DNA from 3 places in the Corynebacterium canis genome. Region 1 is predicted to be linked to each of the others. Evidence: riboswitches for the same ligand, from Rfam matches in the RefSeq annotation. Region 1 holds a riboswitch; each other region holds the start of a gene.
What was found. A riboswitch is a leader RNA that binds a small molecule or an ion and turns the genes downstream of it on or off. The one in region 1 is predicted to bind cobalamin.

Region 1 (4,061 bases):
CTTCGCATGTTTGTGTGACCCAATCGTGCGGCTTGCGCCTCCCACATGGTCCGCGCCGTGGCGATCAGCGTGGCGATCATCCGGTATGTCAACGCCATCACATGCACGATCGAACTCGGGATCCCGATCCGCCCGCACCAACCAAGCAATTGCGCCATCGGCGTGGTGCAAGCGAATAACATCGTGGAGCTCATCGCCACAATGGAGCGCCCAAGGACGGTGGCGGCCTGCGCCACCCCGCCATCGATAAGCACGATCCCCTCGGTGGTAATCGCAAAAATGAGCGGGCCAAGACCAAGCGCGATAAAAGCGGCGGGGGCGGCGACAAGTCCGGCGTAAAGACGCCAAGGAACACGCGCGAGATATGCGCACACAAGTACGACTGCGGCGAAGAGCGGCAGCGCGGGCAACGGCGGCAAGGCGATGACGCAAAAGGTCATGCCAAGGAGCAGAGTCGCTTTCTCGCCGACGCTCACCCCTGCCCAACGGCTGCGCGCGGCGGCGAGTTCCAGTGCGTTCACGCCGTGGTAGCGCCCGCCGAATCTTCGGCTTCGTGTTCTATTACGGCCTTGGAGCGGCCGCGGTAGTTGCCCAAGGCGTAGCCCAAAACGCCCGCGCCGAGTGCCGCTTGCAAGGCGAATAGGCCGGATTCGACCTCGCCCGGCAGTTCGCCGACGAGCGGTTCAAACCACGGCGTGTAGTCGGGATTTTGCTCCGCGACGATGCCTTCTGCGGCAGCATCCGTGCCTCCGAACTGTTCTTCGGATGTGGGGTCGCCGAAGTGGAAGAACATGGGAAACGCCGCGATAATGATTGCCAGGCCGATCAGACCCCAAGTTGCAGGTTTCATTGCACTGCACCCTCCTTTACGGTGCTTGTCGACGCCGCAGAACGCGCCGTCGATACGTCCTTCGCCGAGGTGAGCACGCCGAGCAAACGCAGCTCCTTGGTCGCGATAACGCTTAAGCTACGGAACACCAGTACGGTAACGATGCCCTCCACGATTGCCAGCGGAACTTGAGTCGGCGCATACAGCGCCATAAAGGTCGTGGCTGCGGTACCAAAGCCGGCCGCATGGTGCGCGGCGGCAAGCTGCAGCGCCGTGACCACATAGGTGGAGAGGTCCGCGAAAAACGCGGCGAGGAAGATGGCGACGCTCGCCGATAGACCAGCCTTTCGAGACACCCTCCAGATGGCGTAACCCACCCAAGGCCCCACGATGGCCATCGAAAAGATATTCGCACCTAACGTGGTGATGCCGCCGTGAGCGAGCAACAACGCCTGGAACAAAAGTACGATACTGCCGAGCAGCGCCATGACAGGCGGCTTAAACAACACCGCCCCGAGGCCAGTGCCCGTCGGGTGCGAGGACGAACCGGTCACCGACGGAATCTTCAACGCACTCAACACAAAAGTAAAAGCCCCGGCAGCCCCCAACAATAACCCCGTTTCCGGCTGCTCCTTGATCTGTTTTTTCGCCGCCATGGCGCCGTGAACCACAAACGGCGCCGCAGCAACTCCCCACGCAATAGCATGAGACGCGGGAAGGAAACCTTCCGCAATATGCATGATGTCACTCTTTCTATCACTGGGCCCGAACACCTCGCAGGCCACATTATTGTGTACGGTTGCAGCCGGTCTCCTGGCTTCGTTCTGTTCCCGCCGCGCGCCCCTTCAGCCTTCCCACGCCCGCTGGCGCAGTGACCTTGACCCAACACCGAGCCTAGACACGAAGCAACAAAACATACAGTGGCGAGGGCCGCTGCCGGAATCCCACCGGCATTCCCGAACACTGCAACATCAACAACGTATCATTTTGAAACAAGCATCGAAACGAAAACGCTTGGAACGTTAACTGCTTGTGACGCAGCAACAACGCTTTGCCCTCCCCCGGTTCCCCCTGCTACACTCCCAATGTTCTTCGCTTGATAGGAGCGTGTGTTCGCGGGCGGTCAGGACCTTGGGTCCGCCCAACACACGCAGCTCGGCGCCGCGCGCCTAACAATCCTGGCAGGCGTCGCATCACATTCGATCAAGACCAAGAGGTATTTTCTTTCATGGCTAACATTAAGTCCCAGATCAAGCGCATCAAGACCAACGAGAAGCGCCGCGTCCGCAACCAGGCTATTCGCTCTGCTGTTCGCACCGAGATCCGCAAGTTCCGCGAGGCCGTCGAGGCTGGCGACAAGGCTGCGGCGGAGACCCAGCTCCGTGTTGCTTCCCGCGCCCTGGACAAGTCCGTGACCAAAGGTGTGTTCCACCGCAACAACGCCGCGAACAAGAAGTCTCGCATGGCTCGCGCCTTCAACAAGATGGCCTAAACGCGTCTGCCTAGCTTTGCGCTAGGTTCCCGCACTGTGACCCGCGCCGTATTCGGCGTGGGTTTTCCATTTCTCGCACGCTACCCCGCAAGCTCCGCGATCTCGCGCACGGCTGTTTCGATTGCGTATTCGGGGTCGGCGCCGTGGCCTTTGACGGCGGCGTCGAGCTCCCCGACGATTATGACGGCTTTCGACACCGCGTCCCCCGACCAGCGTCGAGCCATGCGGGCAATCTTGTCTACTTTCCAGGCTGGCACGCCAGCGGCGCCCGCGAGCTGATAGGTATTGACGGCCCCGCGCGTTGTGTACAAGCGTGCGATTGCCCCGACATTTCCGGAGAGCGCGGCGGCCAGCACGACGGGGCTTATGCCGAGTTGCAGGGCGCGTCGTGTGGAGGCGACCGCTCGGACGGTTTGCCCCGTGCAGGCGAGGTCGGCGATGTCGAAGCCGCTGACCTCGGCCACCCCGGCGTAATACGCATGGACTTTTTCTACGGTGACTTCACCGCCCGTATCCGCAACGAGTTGGCTCACCGCCGATGCCAATTCCCGCAGGTCACTGCCGACGCCCTCAAGGACCGCATGCACGACGTCCGGCGTTACCTTCACTCGGTGCCGTCGGAATTCTGCCATGACAAAGCCAGGGCGATCCTTTGCGGAAATCTGTGCGACCTCGTGGACCTCGGCCACCTTGCGGAATTGTTTTACCATTGCCTTCGTGCGACCGCCGCCGGAATGCCGGATCAGCAGGAAGATGCCGGGGGCGGGGTGCTGCGCGGCGTCGAGAAGCAATTGGGCGGGTTCTTTGCCGGCTTCGTCGGTATTGGTGAGCACCAGAATGCGGTCCTCGGCAAACAGGGAGGGGCTGAGCAGGCCTGCGAGCTCACTCGGTTTAATATCGCCGGCACGCAGCGAAGTTACGGGAACATCGCCGCCCGCCTGGCGTCGAATCTGCGCGGTGAGTTCCTGGCAAGTGCGTTCCGCGAGGAAAGGCTCATCGCCGACGATCAGGTGAACTGGGGCAATCACACGACCATCCTAGGCGCGATGCCGGTATTGCAACACCCCGACGCCCACCGCATTCGCGATCGTCACCGCGAGGGTGGCCGCGAGGAGCACGACTATGGCGGAGTGGGAACCCACGCCCTCGTCTCCGACAATATGTTTGATTAGGATGCCGAACACTGCCCACACCAACACCAGCGAATACGCCAAATCACGCAGATACACCGAATTCCAAATGCCCATGCTCAGCCCCACGAACAACGCCGCGCCAAGCCAAAACGATTGGTTTTCAAACAGCGGATGCCAGCCGATGCTTACCAGCCACGCCTTCACATTGGCTATCACCGCGATGGTGATCCAGCCGAAGTACACCATAAACGGCAGCACGACGCAGCAATAGTCCGCCGTGGAACGCTCCTCATAAGTGGCCTTGTGCACTTGGCGGACAATCATCGAAAGCACTACAAATAGCGCAATAATCAAAAGCAATGAGGCGTCAATGGCGCGATAATGCCAGGCGAGAATCCAGCCGATATTCATCAGACAAGTAGCGATAAATAGCACTCCAATTCGGAGAAAAATATCCTTGTCCACCAGCGAGAACAGGCGCCGCCGAATCGGCGAAAATTGGTACGCAACATAGCATATAAGAAGCCCGTAAATAACGATCCAAATGGAAAAGGTAAAATCAGCCGGCGTGAAATAGTTGACGTACCGCTCGGAAACCTCACCCGTG
Region 2 (4,061 bases), 210 kb from region 1:
CTGTCTCATGGCCTTGGATGCAACGAGTCTCATGACCGTGGAAACGATTTTGGTGGTGTTCGTTTTCAATTAGGTGCATGGTTCGTCCTCTTTCGCCGAATGTGCGGCGTTTAATTGTTGAATTTGATCCGTGTGCCGCGAACGGCATGAGTATTACGGAGTTTTGTGCGGTTCATGGCATTAGCCGGAAAACGTATTATGCGATCAAAAAGCGTTTTGAGCAGGAAGGATTTGGGGCGCTGCATCCGCGGTCGAGTGCGCCGCATAAGCCTGCGACTACCTATGATGAGGCTACGGTGTCGATGGTGCTTGCGATGCGGGAGCGGCTTGGCCAATTTGGTTGGGATAATGGGCCGCGATCCATTTGGTATGCGTTGATTGATCAGCCGAATGTGGTGCAGCCGATTCCTTCGGTGTCGACGATTGCTCGGATTCTGGCTGCTGCGGGTGTGGTCGCGAAGAATCCCCGGAAGCGGCCTCGCTCATCGATAGTGCGCTTCGAGCGATCCTGTGCCATGGAGTTGTGGCAGCTGGATGCGTTTTCCTATCGGCTCGCTACTCCGGCGGGCACTGTGATCACGATTTACCAGCTCATCGATGATGCAACCCGATTTGATGTGGGTACTACGTATGGCACCAAGCCGGAAAATGGGGCAGATGCGTTGAACTGTGTAGTTAACGCGATCCGTGTCTATGGGGTACCGCGCCAATTGCTGAGCGATAATGGTGGCGCGTTTAATCAGATTCGCCGGGGCCGGATCACTGCGCTGCATCGGTTTCTTGCCGTCAAGGGTTGTGAGGCCATTACTGGCCGGGCGGATCATCCCCAAACTCAAGGCAAAAACGAACGCTCCCATCAAACCTTGGTGAAGTTCCTTGATGCGCACAAGCCCAGTACTGAGGCCAAATTGAAGGAATTGCTCAGTGAATACCGGGAGTACTACAACAACAAGCGGAGGCATCAAGCACTCGGGGGTATGACCCCGAAACAGGCCTGGGACAGCATCGAACACCGCCCTAGTAGCGGCGAGCCCATCACCCAGGAGCAATTGACTGCAGAGATTGAAAAATACCGGCAGGCCCGTTCGAGCGAGTCCCCCAGCGCTGCAGATGGCCTCGACCAGGATCCAGCAATGCTGTACATCAAACCCTCGTCCAGACCACGTTTCGCGCTCGCGGGGTACTACATCAATATCCCCAAACGGCTTACCGATAAGCACTACTACGTCGTTCACACCGACGATGAATACGCGCTATTCGATTCCGTCGACGGCGTCATGGTCCTGCGAATCCCACTGCCACTAAACGTGCTCGGCGAACCGATCGGCGCCACCGTACCCCTTTGGAAAATCATCGGCGCGTACCTCCACGAGGCCCCGCCGTGGTTTCTCAAACGACAGCAGCAATGGCTACAACAACACCCCACCGCCGCTGCTGAACTAGAGGATTAACTACCCGCTCGCGCGTTACCAAGGTAATGCTACTGGTTGTCACCAAGGTGATGATACTGATTGTTACCAAGGTGATGGCACAGAGTGTTACCAAGGTCGCGAGATTCTACACAGCGTTTTTGGGCCAGATTCGTCCTGAATTTCTTCGTTAGACCCCCGAATGAAGAATAGAAAGACGAGCCCCAGGTCGGCGGTTGCACACAACCCATTGGCGGTGTGATGTGGAGGGGTTGAAGTGGCTGGCCGAGCTTCGCGCCCAGGCAGATTCGACACGCCGGCCACCGAGTGACGGCATTTCCGCAGGACGCCGAATCCGCCAGGTCAGATCTGCCTGAGGCAGATTTGTCACTGGGTAAGCGCGCAGCAAAGCCGCAGCTGAGAAGGGTTTTCGCGGCCGTTTCTGCGATGCGCGGCGCAACCCAACGCCAAGCGCTACGCAAACTAAAGCGACGTCACGCCGCACCGTCCCCCACCAAAAAGAACGCCCCATCCCCCACCAAAACGAACGCCCCATCCCCCACCAAAAAGAACGCCCCATCCCCCACCAAAAAGAACATGCCCGCGGGAAGGCGTTCGGGCGCACCTCGCGAGGAGGGCTTGGCTGGGCGGGAACGGTCCGAAGGGGCGGGCCCAAGCCGAGGCGTCGCGTGCACGCGGGCTTCCTCGCGATCCGAACTATGCCTATCCGCGGGCATGGTCGGGCTATAACATCACCGTGTTTCCGCAAAGCTTGCCGCCGGGGGCTTCGGGTCAATTGAAAGGGTGCCGCCTTTTGGGGTGAAGCGTTTCCTAGCGTTGGGCCGTTGCTGCAACAGGGGTGGAGTTATAGCGCAACTGGCAGGTATCGGACTTCCGGCGCGTGCGCCGATTACCGTTGCGGGACAGTCCCAGATTTGCACTGGATTCCCTGTTGTCCTGCGCGCGGGGTTCCGGGTGGAGTTTCGCGGGCAGACCGGTTGCGTTCTCTAGGATAGCTGGTCTCCGTGTGGCTCGTGGGGCGGGGGAGTTCGATTGGGGGCGATTGACACCCTCCGCACCCCTCCAAAAGACCGCTTTTCGACGCCCCGTCGGGCAAGATTTGCGCCCGAGGCAAGGCCCTGCGGGCGTCCGGCGGCGTGATATTGATTACGCTGTGTCCGCGCTTTGAGATTTTGAAACTCAATAAGCGTTTTCGGGATGGTGGAAAATCGTTTCAAACTGAACGGCGATAGTAAGGGCGCTGCGTAACGGAAATCGTGTTTTGCATTTCTCTGGTAGCATGCCCGCCAGCGGCGAGACGGCGCGCACCCACCTGCAAAGATGCAGCGTTGTTCTACAATTTACCCCCATAATCCACATGAATAATATGCGAAACTTGGAAGGCAATGGAAAAATATGGGGGCACCTTTTAAGGGGGAGATGTTCGATTAAGGGGGCGGCGGGTTACCCCTATTGCAAAACCAAGTGGGCAGCGTCGCCGAAAATTCTCCGGAAAAATGGGCTATGCGCACCCCCGCTGTGGCATTATACTTCACCTCTAAGAGTTTTCTTAAGTTCGAGGCGGGTGTGTTCGCGCGCGGCGCGCAGGGTGCATCCGATTACATACAGGCGTGCCGGGTACGCCGTGTAATTGTTGCAGGAGGTAAGTGTGGATTCTCAGCGCATCAAGGACGATGAGGATGCGATTCGCGCGGCGTTGACGTCGCTGAAGACTGCGACGGGTATTCCCGTGACGATGTACGCTACCGCGATGCCAGATGGGCGGTTGCAGATCGGCGCGTGGGTGGGGTTGCGGACCCCGGCGTTGCAGAACCTCATCATCGAAGCTGGGTGCGGCGTCGGCGGCCGGGTGATGACCACTCGCCGTCCCGTGGGCGTGAGCGATTACACTCGCGCCAATGTGATCAGCCACGAGTATGACAACGTCATTCAGGATGAAGGCCTGTTTTCTATCGTGGCCGTCCCAGTGATCGTGCAGCGCGAGGTTCGCGGCGTGCTGTATGTGGGCGTGCATTCGCCGGTGCGGCTGGGCGATAAGGTCATCGAAGAGGTCACCATGACGGCCCGTAGCCTCGAGCAGGATCTCGCCGTGAATGCGGCGTTCCGGCGCGCCGATGGTGGCCGTTCTGGGGCGTTGAAGTCCGGCCGCGTGATGAACGGCGCGGAGTGGGAGCAGGTGCGTTCCACGCATTCGAAGTTGCGAATGTTGGCCAACCGCGTGGGCGACGATGACCTCCGCAAGGAGTTAGAAGATCTGTGCGACCAGATGGTTACCCCTGTGCGCGTGAAGCAAACCACGAAGTTGAGCGCCCGCGAGTTGGATGTGCTCGCGTGCGTGGCGCTGGGCCACACCAATGTGGAGGCGGCCGAGGAGATGGGCATTGGCGCCGAAACCGTGAAGAGCTATCTGCGTTCCGTGATGCGCAAGCTGGGCGCGCACACCCGTTATGAGGCGGTAAACGCAGCTCGACGGATCGGCGCATTGCCGTAACCGGGGGCTTATCGACGCCCCGCCACCCCCGCGGCGTCGATAAGCGTTACCGTTGTCCGCCGGGCACCCATTGAACGTCTTCGCCGTTGTTTTCGACTCGGGCGAGGATGAACAGGAGGTCGCTGAGGCGGTTGAGGTAT
Region 3 (4,061 bases), 1.1 Mb from region 1:
CTTATTTAGAGTGAATCGACGATGAGATGCGTGCGCGTAGCCTCGGGAAGTTTCGCGAGCATCGCCTGCACATCAAAAACGCGACGCAGGTTTTCTGGGACCAGCACTTCCTCCGGCGCACCCGCCGCAAGCATGGTGCCCTGGTGAAGCACCACAACCTGGTCGAAGTGAGAGACGGCAAGGTCTAGGTCATGAATCGTGGCCAAAATGGTGCGGCCGGATTCGCGCAGCACCTTCAGCAAATGCAACTGGTGGTGCACGTCTAGGTGGTTGGTGGGTTCATCAAGCAGCACCAGGTCCGTGCCCTGTGCGAACCCACGTGCTAAAAGGGCGCGGCGGCGTTGGCCACCTGACAGCTGATCGCAAGGGCGATCGGCCAAGTCCGCAACACCCACCAATTCCAGGGATTCCGCAACAATGCGGCGCTCCTCTCTGCCGCCCAGCTGCCAGGACTTCAAGTGGGGCAGGCGCCCCAGAGCCACCATTTCGGAAACAGTCAGATCTCCGGGTGGGGATTCCTCCTGCCCCACGAGCGTCATTTGGCGGGCACGGTGACGCGGGCGCATGGCGTGGACGGGCGCGCCGTCGAGAAGCACGGAGCCGGCGTGCAGGGAGGTAATGCCCGCGAGCCCGCGCAATAATGTGGATTTGCCTGCGCCGTTGACGCCGACGAGGGCGGTCATGGTGCCGCGTTCCACGGTGAAGGTGATGCCGCGGACGATGGTGGCCTTGCCGATGCCGCACGCGACGTCATCAATTACGAACATCAGTTCTGACCTCCGAAGTGGTAGCGGCCGCGGCCCATCAACACAAGGAACAATGGCGCACCCAAGACGCCGGTGACCACACCCAATGGAATCTCCTGCGGCGGTGCGGAAATACGTGCGATCACATCCACCCACAGCAAGAAGAGTGCGCCCGTGGCCATGGAAATAGGAAGCAGCCGCCAATGCAGGGAACCGACCATCATGCGCGCTAGGTGCGGAATCACCAAACCAACGAAGCCGATGCCGCCCGCCACGGCGACCATCGCGCCGACCAAAAGCGCCTGGATAAAGAACAACGCTTGGCGTAGCACACCCACTCGAACGCCAAGGGCGGCGGCGGTGTCAGGGCCTGCGGCGAGGGCGTCTAATTGATTGGAGAGCAGCATCAATGCGATCCCTCCGATAATCACAATGGCGAACGGCAACGCAAGCTTGTTCCATTGCGCACCGGCCACGGAACCGAGCATCCAGAACATGACGCCTTGGGCGGCGCGGGCGTCCGGACCCTTGAACACAAGGAAGCTCGCCATGGCCGAAAACGCCGAGGAAAGGACCACACCTGAAAGGATCAAGCGCAGCGGGGTTAAGCCTCCTTGGGCCATCGTGATGGCATACACGGTGGCGGTGGCGACGAGGGCGCCGATTAATGCGCCACCCGAAAGTGCGTACAAGCCAAGCGAGGACAGCATGCCGAACGTTAAGACGGCAGTGGCGCCGACGCTGGCACCCGCGGAAACGCCGAGCAAGTACGGGTCCGCAAGCGGGTTTCGCACGAGCGTTTGCATAGCGACGCCCGCGAGCGCAAGGCCCGCGCCCACGATCAGCGCGAGCAGCCCGCGAGGCACACGCAACTCCCACACAATGGAATCAATTGCCTGGTCAGGACCTTTTCCGCCATTGAGACGGGCCCATACCACGTCCCACACCGCCTCACTGGCGTAATCCACAGAACCAAACGTCAATGAGATGACAAAGCTCACCGCGATCAAAACCAGCAGCAGCACGAACAGCGCCACCGTGAACAGACTTCGACGCAGACCTGTCCCGGACAAACGGAACTCCTTCAACATTGCTCCGACACGTCGAACGCGGACGTGGCGAAGACTCAGCGAAGAGCCGGCAGGTTTTCGGACTCGTTGGATCACCCCACCCCCAAAGCACCTTCCCAGCCTTCACAAGGCCAGTGGTATATCCCATTTTGGGGGTAGTACCCAATCACCGCTGCGCGCCAGTTTCGGATTCACACCGAGATTCCCTTGACCAGCTCACTGACGGTAAGAATTGTATCCCACCGCAAGTTCAAACGAGCAAAACAGGTAAATTAGTGCGATATGAAGTTCAAAAATGCATCCGAAGTACGTACCGCACCTGTAGTAGCCACGGGCCTGATCGGGGGTTGGCTCACCGCCCGCGAAACCGGCGTCCGACCGATCGGTGGCGCACTCCTCACCGCCGCGGGCATTTGGGCCGCACGCAGCTGGTATGACAAGGGCGGCCTGCCGCTGGCAACCGGGTTGACCGCCGCGTATATTGCGGCTTTCGGCGTGTCCCACCCGCTGGCCAAAAAGATTGGTGCATGGCCCTCCGTGCTCGCCGTGACCAGCGGAGTTGCCGGCGCCGCGCACTTGCTTTCCGACGCCCGCTAGCACCCCCGTTCGTGGGCAGGAAATTCTCCATGTGCTATTGATTGTTTTGGTCAGAAACCCGCTACAGAAACGAAAGGACGTGTCATGCAACGCTTCAATCAGCTGCCATCGCGTCATTTCCTGTGGGGTTGTTGACCAACGAGCTCGTTAACGCCTCGCAGTCAGGATTCATTTCTGGCGGGGGCGATTTTTTATGTCCCCGCCGCAATTAGTAAAGGGGAAACCCATGGCTCGAAACCTGCGATCCCGTATCGCAGACATCAATAATCACCGGCCAAAGGTACATATTTTCGCCAGCGAAATCGAGGAATCTACCGTCGCGCAGGCGCAAGATACCGCCAAACTTCCGTTCGTATACCCGCACGTAGCGCTCATGCCCGACGCACACACCGGCCTCGGATCTTCCGTAGGCACTGTGTTCGGAACGATCGGCGCCGTGATCCCCGCCGCCGTCGGCGTGGATATCGGCTGCGGCATGATCGGCGTGCGCACCCAATTCCGCGCCGCCGACCTGGAAGGCAAGGAGCTGACCAAGCTGCGCGATGCGATCATCCGCGCGATCCCGCTCTCCCCCGGGAAATACAATCGGTGGCAGCTGGAACCCTCGGCGGACGAACGCTGCCGCGAATTGGACGCCCTGGCACGGGAAAACGACGTGAACCTGAAGCATTCACCGAACTGGCGGCAGCAGCTGGGATCCCTCGGCGGCGGGAATCATTTCATCGAACTCTGCCTCGACGAGGAAGACATGGTGTGGATGTTCCTGCACTCCGGCTCCCGCGGCGTGGGAAACAAAATCGCCCGCGCACACATCGATATCGCGCAGGCCAATATGGTGAAATGGTGGGTTCCATTGCCCAATCCGGACCTCGCCTACTTCGTCGAAGGCACCCCAGAATTCGACTCCTACCTGCGAGATCTCCACTGGGCGCAGCACTTCGCATTCCTGAACCGTGAAGAAATGATGGATCGGTTCTCCCGCTGCCTCGCCGCCTTTATGGGGCAGGCCGTGGTGGAACAGCAGCGCATCAATTGCCACCACAACTACACGGTAAAGGAACACCATTTCGGGCGCGACGTGTGGCTAACCCGCAAGGGAGCCATCCGGGCGGACGAGGGTGCCTTGGCGCTGATTCCCGGATCCATGGGAACCGCATCCTACGTGGTGGAGGGCAAGGGCTTCGCGCCCGCGCTAAACTCGGCGCCGCATGGGGCGGGGCGTCGATACTCGCGGACCGAAGCGCGCCGGCGTTTTACCGAGGCGGACCTCGCCGCGCGCATGGAAGGCATCGTGTATCGGCCCGGCGATGCGTGGGTGGACGAAATCCCCGACGCGTACAAGGATATCGACCAAGTCATGGCCGATTCGAAAGAGCTTGTGGAAATCAAACACAAGCTGCGCCAGGTGCTGAATGTGAAAGGCACCTAATTGGATAGTTTTGCTCCCATTATTTCAGGATCGGCTAGCATGAAATTAGCAAACCGATCCGAAAAGGGAGACAACCATGCCAAATGAAGCACATCCTGTGGGCGTTGCGGTCCCGTCCAGCATCGATCTTATGAATATCGGATCGTACGGCGTGGGCGAATTGTTTTCACCGGGGAGATTCGCCCACGGGGTGCAGGTCCTCTCCGATCTTATGCCGCT

Region 2: another riboswitch for cobalamin. It lies ahead of CCANI_RS11355 (hypothetical protein); the one in region 1 lies ahead of CCANI_RS10420 (energy-coupling factor ABC transporter permease).
Region 3: another riboswitch for cobalamin. It lies ahead of CCANI_RS05745 (FecCD family ABC transporter permease); the one in region 1 lies ahead of CCANI_RS10420 (energy-coupling factor ABC transporter permease).

The regions. Positions count from the first base shown of each region.
Region 1 covers NZ_CP047080.1:2,354,452-2,358,512, forward strand. Annotated here, with positions in the region: gene cbiQ (cobalt ECF transporter T component CbiQ) at 1-521, opposite strand, end outside; gene CCANI_RS10415 (energy-coupling factor ABC transporter substrate-binding protein) at 518-850, opposite strand; gene CCANI_RS10420 (energy-coupling factor ABC transporter permease) at 847-1,569, opposite strand; cobalamin riboswitch at 1,616-1,812, opposite strand; gene rpsT (30S ribosomal protein S20) at 2,058-2,321, shown strand; gene holA (DNA polymerase III subunit delta) at 2,402-3,346, opposite strand; gene CCANI_RS10435 (TspO-related membrane protein) at 3,359-4,061, opposite strand, start outside.
Region 2 covers NZ_CP047080.1:2,567,586-2,571,646, reverse strand. Annotated here, with positions in the region: gene CCANI_RS11365 (hypothetical protein) at 1-33, opposite strand, end outside; gene CCANI_RS11360 (helix-turn-helix domain-containing protein) at 78-1,451, shown strand; gene CCANI_RS11355 (hypothetical protein) at 1,904-2,146, opposite strand; cobalamin riboswitch at 2,271-2,423, opposite strand; gene ramA (acetate metabolism transcriptional regulator RamA) at 3,079-3,921, shown strand; gene CCANI_RS11345 (cob(I)yrinic acid a,c-diamide adenosyltransferase) at 3,968-4,061, opposite strand, start outside.
Region 3 covers NZ_CP047080.1:1,301,608-1,305,668, reverse strand. Annotated here, with positions in the region: gene CCANI_RS05750 (ABC transporter ATP-binding protein) at 6-767, opposite strand; gene CCANI_RS05745 (FecCD family ABC transporter permease) at 767-1,804, opposite strand; cobalamin riboswitch at 1,869-2,047, opposite strand; gene CCANI_RS05740 (hypothetical protein) at 2,099-2,413, shown strand; gene CCANI_RS05735 (RtcB family protein) at 2,640-3,842, shown strand; gene CCANI_RS05730 (hypothetical protein) at 3,919-4,061, shown strand, end outside.